4 regions of the Shewanella baltica genome follow, and region 1 is predicted to be linked to each of the others. Evidence: predicted binding sites of a transcription regulator. Region 1 holds the regulator's gene; each other region holds the start of a gene.
What was found. Region 1 encodes sigma-54, which starts transcription at its own class of promoters, with help from an activator protein. Its sites were predicted from a motif close to GTTGGCACGNNNNTNGNNT; they were not measured.
Positions count from the first base shown of each region.

Region 2: a site for sigma-54 is predicted at 1,682-1,700, ahead of glnA (glutamate--ammonia ligase). Genes of this name have one in related genera too.
Region 3: a site for sigma-54 is predicted at 1,709-1,727, ahead of flgB (flagellar basal body rod protein FlgB). Genes of this name have one in related genera too.
Region 4: a site for sigma-54 is predicted at 1,780-1,798, ahead of flgF (flagellar basal-body rod protein FlgF). Genes of this name have one in related genera too.

Region 1 is NZ_UGYM01000002.1:4,035,619-4,038,800, forward strand. It holds gene lptA (lipopolysaccharide transport periplasmic protein LptA) at 1-519, shown strand, start outside; gene lptB (LPS export ABC transporter ATP-binding protein) at 516-1,247, shown strand; gene DYH48_RS18090 (RNA polymerase factor sigma-54) at 1,355-2,833, shown strand; gene hpf (ribosome hibernation promoting factor) at 2,862-3,149, shown strand; gene ptsN (PTS IIA-like nitrogen regulatory protein PtsN) at 3,152-3,182, shown strand, end outside.
Region 2 is NZ_UGYM01000002.1:4,441,002-4,444,183, reverse strand. It holds gene glnA (glutamate--ammonia ligase) at 185-1,594, opposite strand; gene typA (translational GTPase TypA) at 2,654-3,182, shown strand, end outside.
Region 3 is NZ_UGYM01000002.1:1,151,267-1,154,448, forward strand. It holds gene DYH48_RS05175 (chemotaxis protein CheV) at 1-677, shown strand, start outside; gene DYH48_RS05180 (CheR family methyltransferase) at 777-1,616, shown strand; gene flgB (flagellar basal body rod protein FlgB) at 1,760-2,164, shown strand; gene flgC (flagellar basal body rod protein FlgC) at 2,167-2,583, shown strand; gene flgD (flagellar hook assembly protein FlgD) at 2,608-3,182, shown strand, end outside.
Region 4 is NZ_UGYM01000002.1:1,154,821-1,158,002, reverse strand. It holds gene flgH (flagellar basal body L-ring protein FlgH) at 1-189, opposite strand, end outside; gene flgG (flagellar basal-body rod protein FlgG) at 201-989, opposite strand; gene flgF (flagellar basal-body rod protein FlgF) at 1,000-1,743, opposite strand; gene flgE (flagellar hook protein FlgE) at 1,916-3,182, opposite strand, start outside.

The DNA of each region.
Region 1 (3,182 bases):
CTAATAATGAGCATGAGCGCCTTTGCTAAAGTTGACGACCTGAAACAGGAAGTCAAAATCAAGGCTGTGAGCCAAACGGCAGATATCAAGAACAACCAGATCATCTTCTTTGGTCCGGTTGAAGTCACCCAAGGTTCGATTAAAATCCATGCAGATCAACTGCGTGCATTTTCTGCCGAAGGTGAAAATAGCAAAATTTTAGTGGCCACTGGCAACCCTGCGACGTACAGCCAAGTATTAGACGATGGCCGTCCAGCCTCGGCGAGCGCGAAAGAAATTCGTTACGATATGGCGAGCCGCACCCTGACACTTAAAGGCAAAGCCTCGTTAGATCAAGCGGGCAGCCAAGTGACGGGTAATTTGATCCGCTACAACATCATCCAGCAAAAATTGATTGCTGAGAGCACCGGCAGTGGTGACGATCGCGTGATAACGATTATTCAGCCAGAAAGCTATCAAGATGATGCCAAACCAGACGCGCCAGCAGATAAACCTGTGAAAAAGCAGGACTCTAAATGACCCAAATCACCCTAAGAGCACAAAATCTGGCGAAGAGTTACAAGAGTCGCCAAGTGGTTAAAGACGTTAGTCTGACGGTAAAAACCGGTCAAGTCGTTGGCCTACTCGGCCCGAACGGCGCGGGTAAAACCACAACCTTTTACATGGTCGTTGGTCTGGTTAAAAGCGATAAAGGCCATATCTTTATCGACGATGATGATTTAACCGCAGATCCTATGCACCTGCGTGCCCGCAAAGGCATAGGTTACTTGCCGCAGGAAGCCAGTATCTTCCGTAAACTGACCGTCCATGACAACATCATGGCCGTGCTGCAAACGCGTAAAGAACTGAAAAAAGAGCAAAGGGAAGAAGAGCTAGAACATCTGCTTGAAGAGTTCCACATCACCCATATCCGTGACAGCCAAGGCATGTCATTGTCGGGCGGTGAACGTCGCCGTGTCGAAATTGCGCGGGCGTTAGCAGCAAATCCTAAGTTCATTTTGCTCGATGAACCCTTTGCTGGTGTCGATCCGATTTCGGTTATCGACATTAAAAAGATTATCGAACAGCTCAAAAGTCGTGGCCTTGGCGTGTTGATCACAGACCACAATGTCCGTGAGACATTAGATGTGTGTGAACATGCCTATATCGTGAGTCACGGAAACTTGATTGCCGAAGGAACACCCGCAGAGATCTTAGACAATCAGCAAGTTAGGGCTGTGTACTTAGGTGAACAATTCAGGCTATAGTTAATCAAGCGGAGCCAATGCAGGCAATTTATGCCAACATTGGACTCCACTCAAGATGATAACAAGCGACCTCATCCAACAATAATAACGTAGGGATCAGCGGTAACATGAAAGCGTCACTCCAGCTCAAACTGGGTCAACAGTTAACCATGACGCCACAATTACAACAGGCCATACGTCTGTTGCAACTGTCGTCATTAGAACTGCAGCAAGAGATCCAGCAAGCCTTAGATTCTAATCCCCTTCTCGAGCTGGAAGAGGATCAATTCGACGCCACTAAAGACCCTGTAAACCAAACGCTATCCGATACGGATTTCAGTGAATCTAGCACCCTGCCGCCAGAAAAAGACAGCTCCACCATAGACACGGCAGAGTCGCTCACGAAAGAGTCCATGCCCGACGAACTCCCCATGGACACCACATGGGATGAAGTGTTCACCGCCTCACCCAATTCTGGCCCCGGCGGCAGTCGTGAAGACGATATGCCCTTCCAAGGTGAGACCAGTGAAGGCTTGTATGAACACTTAGAATGGCAAAAAAACCTCACGCCGTTTTCTGAAACCGATTTAGCCATTGCCACCGCCATTATTGATGCCATCGACGATCAAGGCTATCTCACCCAAAGCACTGACGAAATCCTCGAAGCCATGGGCAATTCGGAGGTCGAGCTCGACGAAGTCGAAGCCGTACTCAAGCGCATTCAACATTTTGATCCCATTGGTGTTGCCGCCCGCGATTTAAGCGAGTGCCTGTTGATCCAACTGTCGCATTTCGCCGCTGACACGCCCAACCTAGAAAACGCCCGCATGCTGATCAAAGATCATTTAGATCTGATCGCCACCCGCGATTTTAGATTGTTGATGCGTAAGACTAAATTAAAAGAGGATGAGTTAAGAGACGGCATCGCGCTTATCCAAACCCTCAATCCCCGCCCAGGTTTATTGATTACGCCCAACGATGACGAATACGTCATCCCAGATGTGTCAGTGTCGAAGAAAAATGGCCGCTGGGTGGTTGAGCTGAATCCTGACTGCATGCCAAAAATCAATGTAAACCAACATTATGCCTCGATGGCGCGCAGCACTAAAAGCCAAGCCGATAGCCAATTTATTCGTGGTCATCTGCAAGAGGCTAAATGGTTTATCAAGAGTTTAGAGAGCCGTAATGATACCCTGTTGAAGGTGGCGAACTGTATCGTCCAATATCAGCAAGGTTTCTTTGAATACGGTGAAGAAGCCATGAAACCTATGGTGCTTAACGATATTGCCGAAGCGGTAGAAATGCATGAGTCGACCATCTCACGAGTGACGACACAGAAATACATGCATACCCCTAAGGGACTTTTTGAACTAAAATACTTCTTCTCTAGCCACGTCGGTACTGACGATGGTGGGGAGTGCTCATCCACAGCAATCAGAGCCTTCATTAAGAAACTGGTTGCAGCGGAAAACCAGAAAAAACCATTGAGCGACAGTAAGATGGCGCAACTTCTGGCAGAACAAGGGATCAACGTAGCCCGCAGAACCATTGCGAAGTACCGAGAGGCTATGCTCATTCCGCCTTCTAATCAGCGTAAAAGTTTATAACCTACAGTGGATATCGGAGGACGTTTCTATGCAAATAAACCTGAGTGGACACCATGTCGAAATTACCGAATCGTTACGCGCATATGTAGAAGAAAAGTTTTCAAAACTTGAACGCCATTTCGAACAGATCAATAATGTGCACGTTGTGCTCAATGTCGAGAAAATGCAACAGATTGCCGAAGCGAGAATAAATCTTATCGGTGGTGAAGTTTTTGCTACTTCAGAGCATGCTGACATGTATGCCGCTATAGACGCCCTGATTGACAAGCTTGATCGTCAGGTTATTAAACACAAAGAGAAGTTAACAAAACACTAATAATGGAACTTTGTACCATACTGCGGCCGGAGT
Region 2 (3,182 bases), 410 kb from region 1:
TGGTTCTCTACCTTATATAGAACAAGTCTCTGTTGCTATTGGGGTCGCTGCGAGTGTAATGGCTAATGAGTGTGTGGGGATGGCTATTCAGTTAATTACATAAAATAATTCAATCGTCATAGATGCCCCGCTAGGCATAAAAAAGCCCCGACAATTCGGGGCTTAATCAATTTGCGAGTAAGGATTACAAGCTGTAGTACATTTCAAACTCAAGTGGGTGAGTTGTACGTGCTACACGCTCAGCTTCTGCTGTTTTCAGTACGATATAAGATTGGATGAAATCTTCACTGAACACGCCGCCTTTTGTCAGGAACTCATGGTCAGCTTGCAGATTTTCAAGGGCGTTTTCTAATGACGTTGCCACTTGTGGGATTTCAGCCGCTTCTTCTGGAGGCAGATCGTACAGATCTTTGTCCATCGCTTCACCTGGGTGGATCTTGTTTTGGATACCGTCAAGACCGGCCATCAGCAGCGCTGCGAAACCTAAGTATGGGTTGGCATGTGGATCTGGGAAACGCGCTTCGATACGACGGCCTTTAGGGCTTGGTACCACTGGAATACGGATTGATGCAGAGCGGTTACGGGCAGAGTAGGCCAACATAACAGGTGCTTCAAAGTGTGGCACTAAACGCTTGTAAGAGTTAGTGCTTGGGTTAGTGAAAGCGTTCAGCGCGCGAGCGTGCTTGATGATACCACCTATGTAGTACAGCGCCGTTTCACTTAAACCCGCGTATTTGTCGCCAGCGAACAAGTTAACACCGTCTTTCGCCAGAGATTGGTGAACGTGCATGCCGCTACCGTTGTCGCCAACGATGGGTTTAGGCATGAAAGTCGCCGTCTTACCGTAAGCGTGTGCCATGTTGTGCACTACGTACTTCAGAATTTGGATTTCATCCGCTTTCTTAGTTAACGTGTTGAAGCGAGTTGCGATTTCGTTTTGACCCGCAGTCGCCACTTCGTGGTGATGCGCTTCAACCACTTGACCCATTTCTTCAAGCACTAAACACATAGCGCTACGTAGGTCTTGTGATGAGTCAACCGGTGCAACTGGGAAGTAACCGCCTTTAGTGAATGGACGGTGACCTGTGTTGCCGCCTTCGTAGCTAGTGCCTGAGTTCCAAGCCGCTTCTTTAGCGTCGATCTTAACGAAACAACCTGACATGTCAGTACCGAAACGGACATCATCAAATAGGAAGAATTCTGGTTCTGGGCCAATCAAAACAGTATCAGCGATACCAGTAGAGATTAGGTAAGCTTCTGCTTTTTTAGCAATTGAACGTGGGTCACGGTCATAACCCGTCATAGTACCTGGTTCAAGAATGTCACAACGGATCAGCGCTGTGGTTTCTTCGGTGAAAGGATCCAGTACGAATGTCGTTGGATCTGGCATCAGTACCATGTCTGATTCGTTAATGCCCTTCCAACCTGCGATAGAAGAACCGTCAAACATTTTGCCGTCTTCGAAGAAATCAGCATCTACCTGATGAGAAGGAATAGATACGTGCTGCTCTTTACCTTTAGTGTCGGTAAAACGTAAATCAACGAACTTAACTTCTAATTCTTCAAGTTGCTTTAAAACTGATTCAACTGACATTCTCAAGCCTCCGGTAGGGTAAAGGGATGCCCCTTCTATAATCTTTTAACTCAAGTTATTTATCTTGAGCCAAACTTACGAGCGATAAAGCGATATCCATGCCAATAATTTAACTAGCTGATTAACAAGGTTTAAAATCTTTTCTGCACTTAATTGGATTCGTGTTTGCACCACTATGGTGCCTTCAGCTGTGGCATTTTGGTGCATCAATCCATTTTGGTGCATCAATCCATTTTGGTGCACCAATCCATTTTGGTGCGCACTGAATTGATTCATGCAAACCTAGGCTTGGATCCAAAGTAATAACATGCACTGCTTATGTGGCAGTGAGATGGCAGTGACGCCTTGGCCCACATTAGTCGCATAAGGACAGCAGCACTGAATCTAGCACATCTTTTCAGCACAGAACTGGACTATTTCTCTGGGCTATTTCGCCGCCGCATAATTGTCATAAAACCACGCTAGTCTGTCCAACTATGCCACGCATTCTCAATCCAATAGTGGTTTATTATCATATTATTAGGAAAGAGTTCGTTCTCATGTGCGAAATGTCTTTGTTGTTCACAGACCAAGTGAATAAGTAATGCGTAATAAAGGTATAGCGTGACAATGAAGTGAGTCTTAAAGACATTCAGTTTTCGCGGTCATAAACGCCAATATGAATGCTCAGTTAAATGTACGCTAGAATTTATTGCTGTTTCTCGGCGAGATGATTTCATCGCGGTGACATCAATTTTAATTGATGTTTAAATCAGCAGAAATTGTTTGCGTCTAGAGTATGAAAAATAGCAAATTCAGCTGCTTAACTCGGATTTTCCCTACTAATATGGCAATTGAACAGTGCTTTAACTGTGGCGGTAGAGGATTTCACTCAATGGAATATTGGCAGGAATTACCCAAGGATCGGCGGATTGTTTTATAAGTGTTCAAAAATAATCCTGTGCGCCAAGGCCGCTCTGGAGTAGAATGGCACGCTTTTTATTGTGGCGGATCGAGCTAGATCGCCATAACGAATTACTGAAATATCCCTATTTTTGTTTGATGGTAAGAGGTTTATCCGTGCTAGAGAATTTACGTAACATCGCCATTATTGCACACGTTGACCATGGCAAAACGACCCTGGTAGACAAGTTGCTGTCACAGTCAGGCACCCTTGCAACCCGAGGAGAAGCCACTGAGCGGGTGATGGACTCCAACGATCTTGAAAAGGAACGTGGGATCACGATTCTGGCAAAGAATACTGCCATCAAGTGGAACGACTACCGTATTAACATCGTTGATACCCCAGGCCACGCCGATTTCGGTGGTGAGGTTGAGCGTGTTCTGTCTATGGTTGACTCAGTATTATTGCTGGTTGATGCCGTTGACGGTCCAATGCCACAAACTCGCTTCGTAACGAAGAAAGCGTTTGCTCAAGGCTTAAAGCCAATCGTTGTTATCAACAAGATTGACCGTCCAGGTGCACGCCCAGATTGGGTTATCGACCAAGTATTCGACCTGTTCGACAACTTAGGCGCAACTGACGAGCAATTAGATTTCCCAATCGTTTACGCTTCTGCGTTAAACGGTTTTGCAACTTTAGATCCGG
Region 3 (3,182 bases), 2.9 Mb from region 1:
GACCTTTAGCGAGTACTGAAAACTGTTTCATCATTATTTCTGAATATAACCGCAGCGTTCAAGGCTTCTTGGTCAGTTCTGTTGAGCGGATTATCAACATGAATTGGGAAGCGATTATGCCTCCGCCTCAAGGCGCCGGTCGTTATTCTTATCTGACGGCTGTAACTGAGATTGAAGGTGAATTGGTTGAAATTCTCGACGTAGAAAAAATCTTAGATGAGATTTCACCGGTTAAAACCGCTATCAGTGAAGAAGCCAATGAAAAGCTGACCCTCGACAGAACCCAGCATTACCATATTATGGTTATCGATGATTCTGCCGTGGCGCGTAAGCAAATTATTCGTTCACTCGAGTCATTGAACTTACAAATTGATACCGCAAAAGATGGTCGAGAAGCATTAGATAAGCTTAAAGAAATCGCCAAAGAAATGGACAATGTTGCCGATGAAATCCCTCTCATTATCTCAGACATTGAGATGCCTGAAATGGATGGTTATACCCTGACCGCTGAGATCCGAGATGATCCTAAGCTCAAGCATATTAAAGTGGTACTGCACACATCGTTAAGTGGTGTATTCAATCAGGCAATGGTTCAAAAAGTGGGGGCCAATGACTTTATCGCTAAGTTTAATCCCGACGAACTGGCTGCTGCCGTGAATAAACACTTAAGTTTGTAAGTGCAGTAGTTAGTACCTAGATACGCTTTACGCTATAATCTCGACTTTATAACATGATGGTTTCGCACTGATTTTGGTGCTTGCTATAGGATTTAGGATGTGAATGTGCCAAATAAATCACTCGCTGAAGCTGAATATAATCAATTTAGGTTGTTCTTAGAGCAACACAGCGGCATCGTACTGGGTGAAAATAAGCAATATCTGGTGCGCAGTCGTCTAGCTCCTCTGATGGGGAAATATAACCTGCCATCCTTATCCGATGTGGTTAAGCATTCGATGAAGCCAACGGAACGTGCGCTTCGGGCTGAAGTGATCGATGCTATGACGACCAATGAAACCCTTTGGTTTCGTGATCGTTATCCATTTGAGTTATTGCATAACGTTTTGTTACCTGAGTACAGTCGTTTAGGTCGTCCACTTAAGATTTGGTCAGCCGCGTGTTCATCTGGGCAAGAACCCTATTCATTGGCGATGACGATTCTTGAGTATCAGCAGAAGAAGCCTGGTGCGCTTGCGGGCAGTGCGTCAATTCAAGCCACGGATTTATCGCCTTCCATGTTGGAACGTTGCAAAAATGCTGAGTACGATAGCTTGGCATTAGCGCGCGGTTTATCCGAAGAGCGAAAGCGTCAGTTTTTTGATGCTTTACCTTCAGGCAATATGAAGTTAAAGGATAATGTTAAGCGTTTGGTGAACTTTAGGGCACATAATCTGCTTGAAAGTTATAGCTTACTTGGTAAGTTCGACATTATCTTTTGCCGCAATGTGCTGATTTATTTTGCGCCTGAGGCAAAGGCAAAAATTTTGCGGCAATTCGCTGCCGCTCTTAATCCCAAAGGGATCTTATTTCTTGGTGCTTCTGAATCTATAGCTGGTTTAACGGATGAGTTTGACATGGTCCGTTGTAACCCTGGGATTTATTACCAGAAAAAGACTTAAGTCTGCTGCTTTAAAGAAAATTACCGACATTTGTCGGTAATTTTTTACCCATCACTTGCTCATCTCTATTGTTATTATCATTATTCCCCTATGTTGGCACATGAATTGCTTTATTTCCGTGAGTAACACGAGGAGGCAATTTTATGGCGATCAATTTTGATAATGCACTGGGTGTGCATCAGTACACTCTCGGTATTAGAGCGCAGCGAGCTGAAGTCATTTCGAGCAATATCGCTAACGCCGATACGCCACATTATAAAGCCCGTGATGTTGATTTTTCTGCGGCAATGCAGGCCGCCCGTGGCCAACAACAGCAGCGTAATAGTCTTGAAATGCAAGAGTCAGACAAGCATTTTGGTCTTGCTGAGTTGACAGGTCAATTTGTTAAGTTCCGTGTGCCAAATCAACCCGATACCGGTGATGGCAATACCGTTGATATCCAACAGGAACAATCGGCATTCATGCAAAATGCCCTTGAATATCAAATGTCATTAGGCTTTTTAGACAGTAAGTTTAGTGGCATGAAGAAAGCGCTGAGAGGGGATTAATCATGAGTTTATTTAGCATATTTGATGTTGCTGGCTCGGGAATGTCGGCTCAATCGGTCAGGTTGAACACCACTGCGAGTAACATAGCTAACGCTGATTCCGTCTCGAGTAGCGTAGATAAGACCTATCGTTCCCGTCATCCTATTTTTGAAGCTGAAATGGCTAAAGCTCAAAGCCAGCAACAAGCCTCTCAAGGTGTTGCGGTAAAAGGCATTGTTGAAAGTGATAAACCACTACTAAAAGAATACTCGCCCGATCATCCCATGGCGGATGCGGACGGCTTTATTTATAAACCGAATGTTAATGTCATGGAAGAAATGGCAGATATGATTTCTGCTTCGCGCTCATATCAAATGAATGTTCAGGTCGCTGAAGCAGCTAAGTCTATGCTGCAACAAACACTTGGGATGGGTAAATAACATGTGTTACTTAGGAGGTAAGCTGTGAGCCTCATTAATCAAATTAACCAAGCATCGACGCAGACGGCTCAAAATAAGAGTCAGTCAAATGCTGTGACGACCAACTCATCAACCAGTTCAACGGGTAATCCGTTTCTTGATGGCATAAGACTGCCAAAAGATTCGATAGTACCGGAAGCGAAAAGCCAACAGTTAACTCAAGATGACTTTTTCTCGTTATTAAGCCAACAGTTATCGATGCAGGACCCTTTTAAGCCTGTCGACAACGATCAAATGATTGCGCAGATGGCATCATTTTCGACCGTTGACGGTATCGGTAAGTTAAATGATCAAATAGTTAACTTAAACAGTGTTATGACTTCTAGCCAAGCACTGCAGGCATCGGGACTCGTTGGTCGTAAGGTGTTGATCCCAACCGATACAGGCAATATTTCAGCTGAAAGCCCAACGATGAAAGGTGTGGTCAGTACCCCTGATAAAATTCCAGAGATTACTGTGCGTATCGAAGATGAGAAGGGACAAGTTGTGACCACCTTTAAAGTCGATGGTAGCGATGGTGGTAACGTCGATGTGAACTGGGATGGTTTAGATAAGAATGG
Region 4 (3,182 bases), 2.9 Mb from region 1:
AGCACGAATATCCGAATACAAGCTAGATGCTTGACTGTCTTGATAAATAGAACCTGTCGCGGCAATTTTTGTTGGCGGAGCCTCTGGGTATACCGGCGCGTAAAAGGGATCATCCGCAAGGGGTTTCTTTTGCGTCGAGCTACAGGCTGCAAGCAATAACGCGACGGCCACCACAAGATATCTAGCCATGATGTTTGCCTCTATAAATTCTGAGTCACATAAGACAGCATCTGATCTACCGCTGAAATCACTTTGGAGTTCATCTCGTAAATGCGCTGACTTTCGATAAGGTTCACCAGTTCTTCGGTCACGTTAACGTTAGAGGTTTCTAAGGCGCCTTGACGAATCGCTCCCATACCATCTAACGAAGCGGTACCTTGAATTGGCGTGCCGCTCGCACCAGTTTCCGTGTATAAGTTTTGCCCCATGGGATCTAGACCCGATGGATTAATAAAATCCGTCATAGTCAACTGACCCACAACTTGGTTCTCAGCAGTACCAGGGGTTTTCACTGAAACTTCACCCTCCGCGGAAACGGTAATACTGGTCGCATTGTCAGGAATAGTGATCGCGGGTTGCAGCAAGTAGCCAGAACCGGGTGTCACAATCTGGCCCGTATCGTCTAAGGTAAACTGACCATTTCGGGTATAGGCCGCAGTACCATCAGGTAGCTGGATTTCAAAAAAGCCTGGGCCTTCAATCATAAGATCCAATGAGTTATCCGTAGTCAGCATGTTGCCTTGGGTAAACATTTTCTGCGTGGCGACGACTTTGGTACCCGCACCTATGTTTAACCCATTAGGTAACTTAGTGTTAGAAGCGCTGACACCGCCCGCTTGGTTAACTGTTTGGTAAAGCAAATCTTCAAATACTGCGCGACTTTTCTTGTAGCCCACAGTGCTGGCGTTCGCCACGTTGTTTGAGATCACCGCAATGTCAGTTTGCTGTGCGTCTAAGCCAGTTTTACTAATCCATAACGCCGGATGCATAATCTATCTCCTAACTAATACGCATTAATGAGGATGAAGCGCGATCATTTTCTTCCGCGGTTTTCATCATCTTGACTTGCAATTCAAACTGACGCTGAAGGTCAATCAAAGACACCATTTCATCGACAGGGTTTACGTTACTGCCTTCCACTGCGCCACTTTCAACTGCGACGAAAGGATCAGCTGGTGCTGGTTCTCCTGACATTTGTCGAAATAATCCATCTTCACCACGCATCATCTGCGCATTGCCGGGATTAACGAGTTTCAAGCGACCAACTTCTTCCACCACTTCAGCGGTAGCGCCCTGAGGTCGAACAGAAATAATGCCATCCTGAGAAATTGAAACCTTCTCAATAGGGAGCGGCAACACTATGGGGCCCGCATCTCCCATAACAGGATTTCCCCTGTCATTGTGTAGTAAACCCGTAGAGTCGAAACTTAAACTGCCTGAGCGGGTATAAGCTTCACTGCCATCTTTCGCCTGAACGGCAAACCAGCCGTCGCCTTTAATGGCAACATCGAGATCTCGTCCAGTGGTTTTTATGGGGCCAGAGCGAAAATTTGCTGACGGAGATTCTGTCATCGCAAACACCCTTGTCGGCAATCCTTCACCGAAGGCCTGCATCGAGCGAGCTTGCGCCATATCGGATTTAAAACCGTCGGTATTCGCGTTGGCTAAGTTGTTCGCACGGAGCGCCAGCTCATTCATATTTTGCTTGGCACCACTCATGGCGACATAAAGGAATTTGTCCACAGACTGCTCCGTCAAATTTTCTACATGACAATAGCAAAGCAAGCATCATGCCAACAAAATTGACTTTTAATTTACTGATAGAATTGAAGAATAGGAAAATGAAGTGAATTGACAGCTAGATAAAGGCTAAGTGTTGCCACTGGCGGCAACACTTAGTCATACAATGTAATGATTAGCGGATTTGTAATACGGTTTGTTGCAGCGTGTTGTTTACTTCAAGGGTACGAGAGTTCGCTTGGAAGTTACGCTGCGCCGAAATCAAATCGACCAGTTCAGTGGTCAAATCGATATTCGATTGTTCTAACGCCGATGAACTGATGCTACCAAAAGTACCGCTATTTGCCTCACCAGCAAGAGCAGGACCAGAATTCAAGCTAGCTTTCCACGAAGTGTTACCCACTTGTGTTAAACCTTGTTCGTTAGCAAATCGAACCAAGGCAACCCGTGCTAAAGGCACACTTGAACCGTTCGAGTAACTTGCAGTAATTAAACCATCAGCACCAATTTCAACGTTAGTTAAACGACCAACAGTAGTACCGTCTTGTGTTAACTCTGTTGCCGCAAAAGGAGCAGCATATTGAGTTGGCGCATTAAACTTAATTGTTAAGTCTTGAGTGCCATCAGCTCCAGCACCTAAAACGCCTGCACCACCCACACCTAAAGTCTCAGTCTTAACGACCGCTGGATCACTACCGGTATAGACACCAACAGAATTGAACTTGAGTACAGAGCCCTTCCAACCGCCGGTTGTCTGCGCTGTACTGGTTGAGTCAGGATTACCATCGCCCGTAGTATCCGTTTGATAAGTACCTGCAGCACCATCTAGATCGACTTGTTTACCATCAATAGCGTAATAGGCCACCCAATTGCTCTCTCCATTATAAGAGGCATCATTAGGCTTAACAAAATAGGTTGTCATGATGTGTGGCTCACCGAGTGAGTCATACATAGTCATTGAGGTAACGTTATTGTATGTCTTAGGGTCTAGAGGATCGAATGCAGCAGGGTCAAGGGTACTTTCCTTAGCATTTAGATTCATTTGTAAACTGACATTTTCAGTTTTTATTGGGCTACCTGCAGTATCAGGGATTTGCACTGGTTTAGCTGTAGTCAAACTTACCGATGTCGAGTTACCATCTTTATCCACAGGGAACGTCTGCAAAAAATTACCGGCAGAATCAACCATGTAGTTATTTGAATCGACTTTAAATGCCCCTGCACGAGTAAACGAATGGTCAAGACTGCCAATCTCAGAGGCAGTGACAAAGAAGCCACCGCCTTTAATTGCCATATCAAGGGAGTTACTTGTCAGCTGTAAGCTGCCTTGATGAAATTGCTGGGCGACCTGACTCGTTGCGACACCACCACCGACAGCTGTTTTGGAATTTGAAAAAATAGAATTAGCGTAAACATCCGCAAATTCAGCACGCGATTCTTTA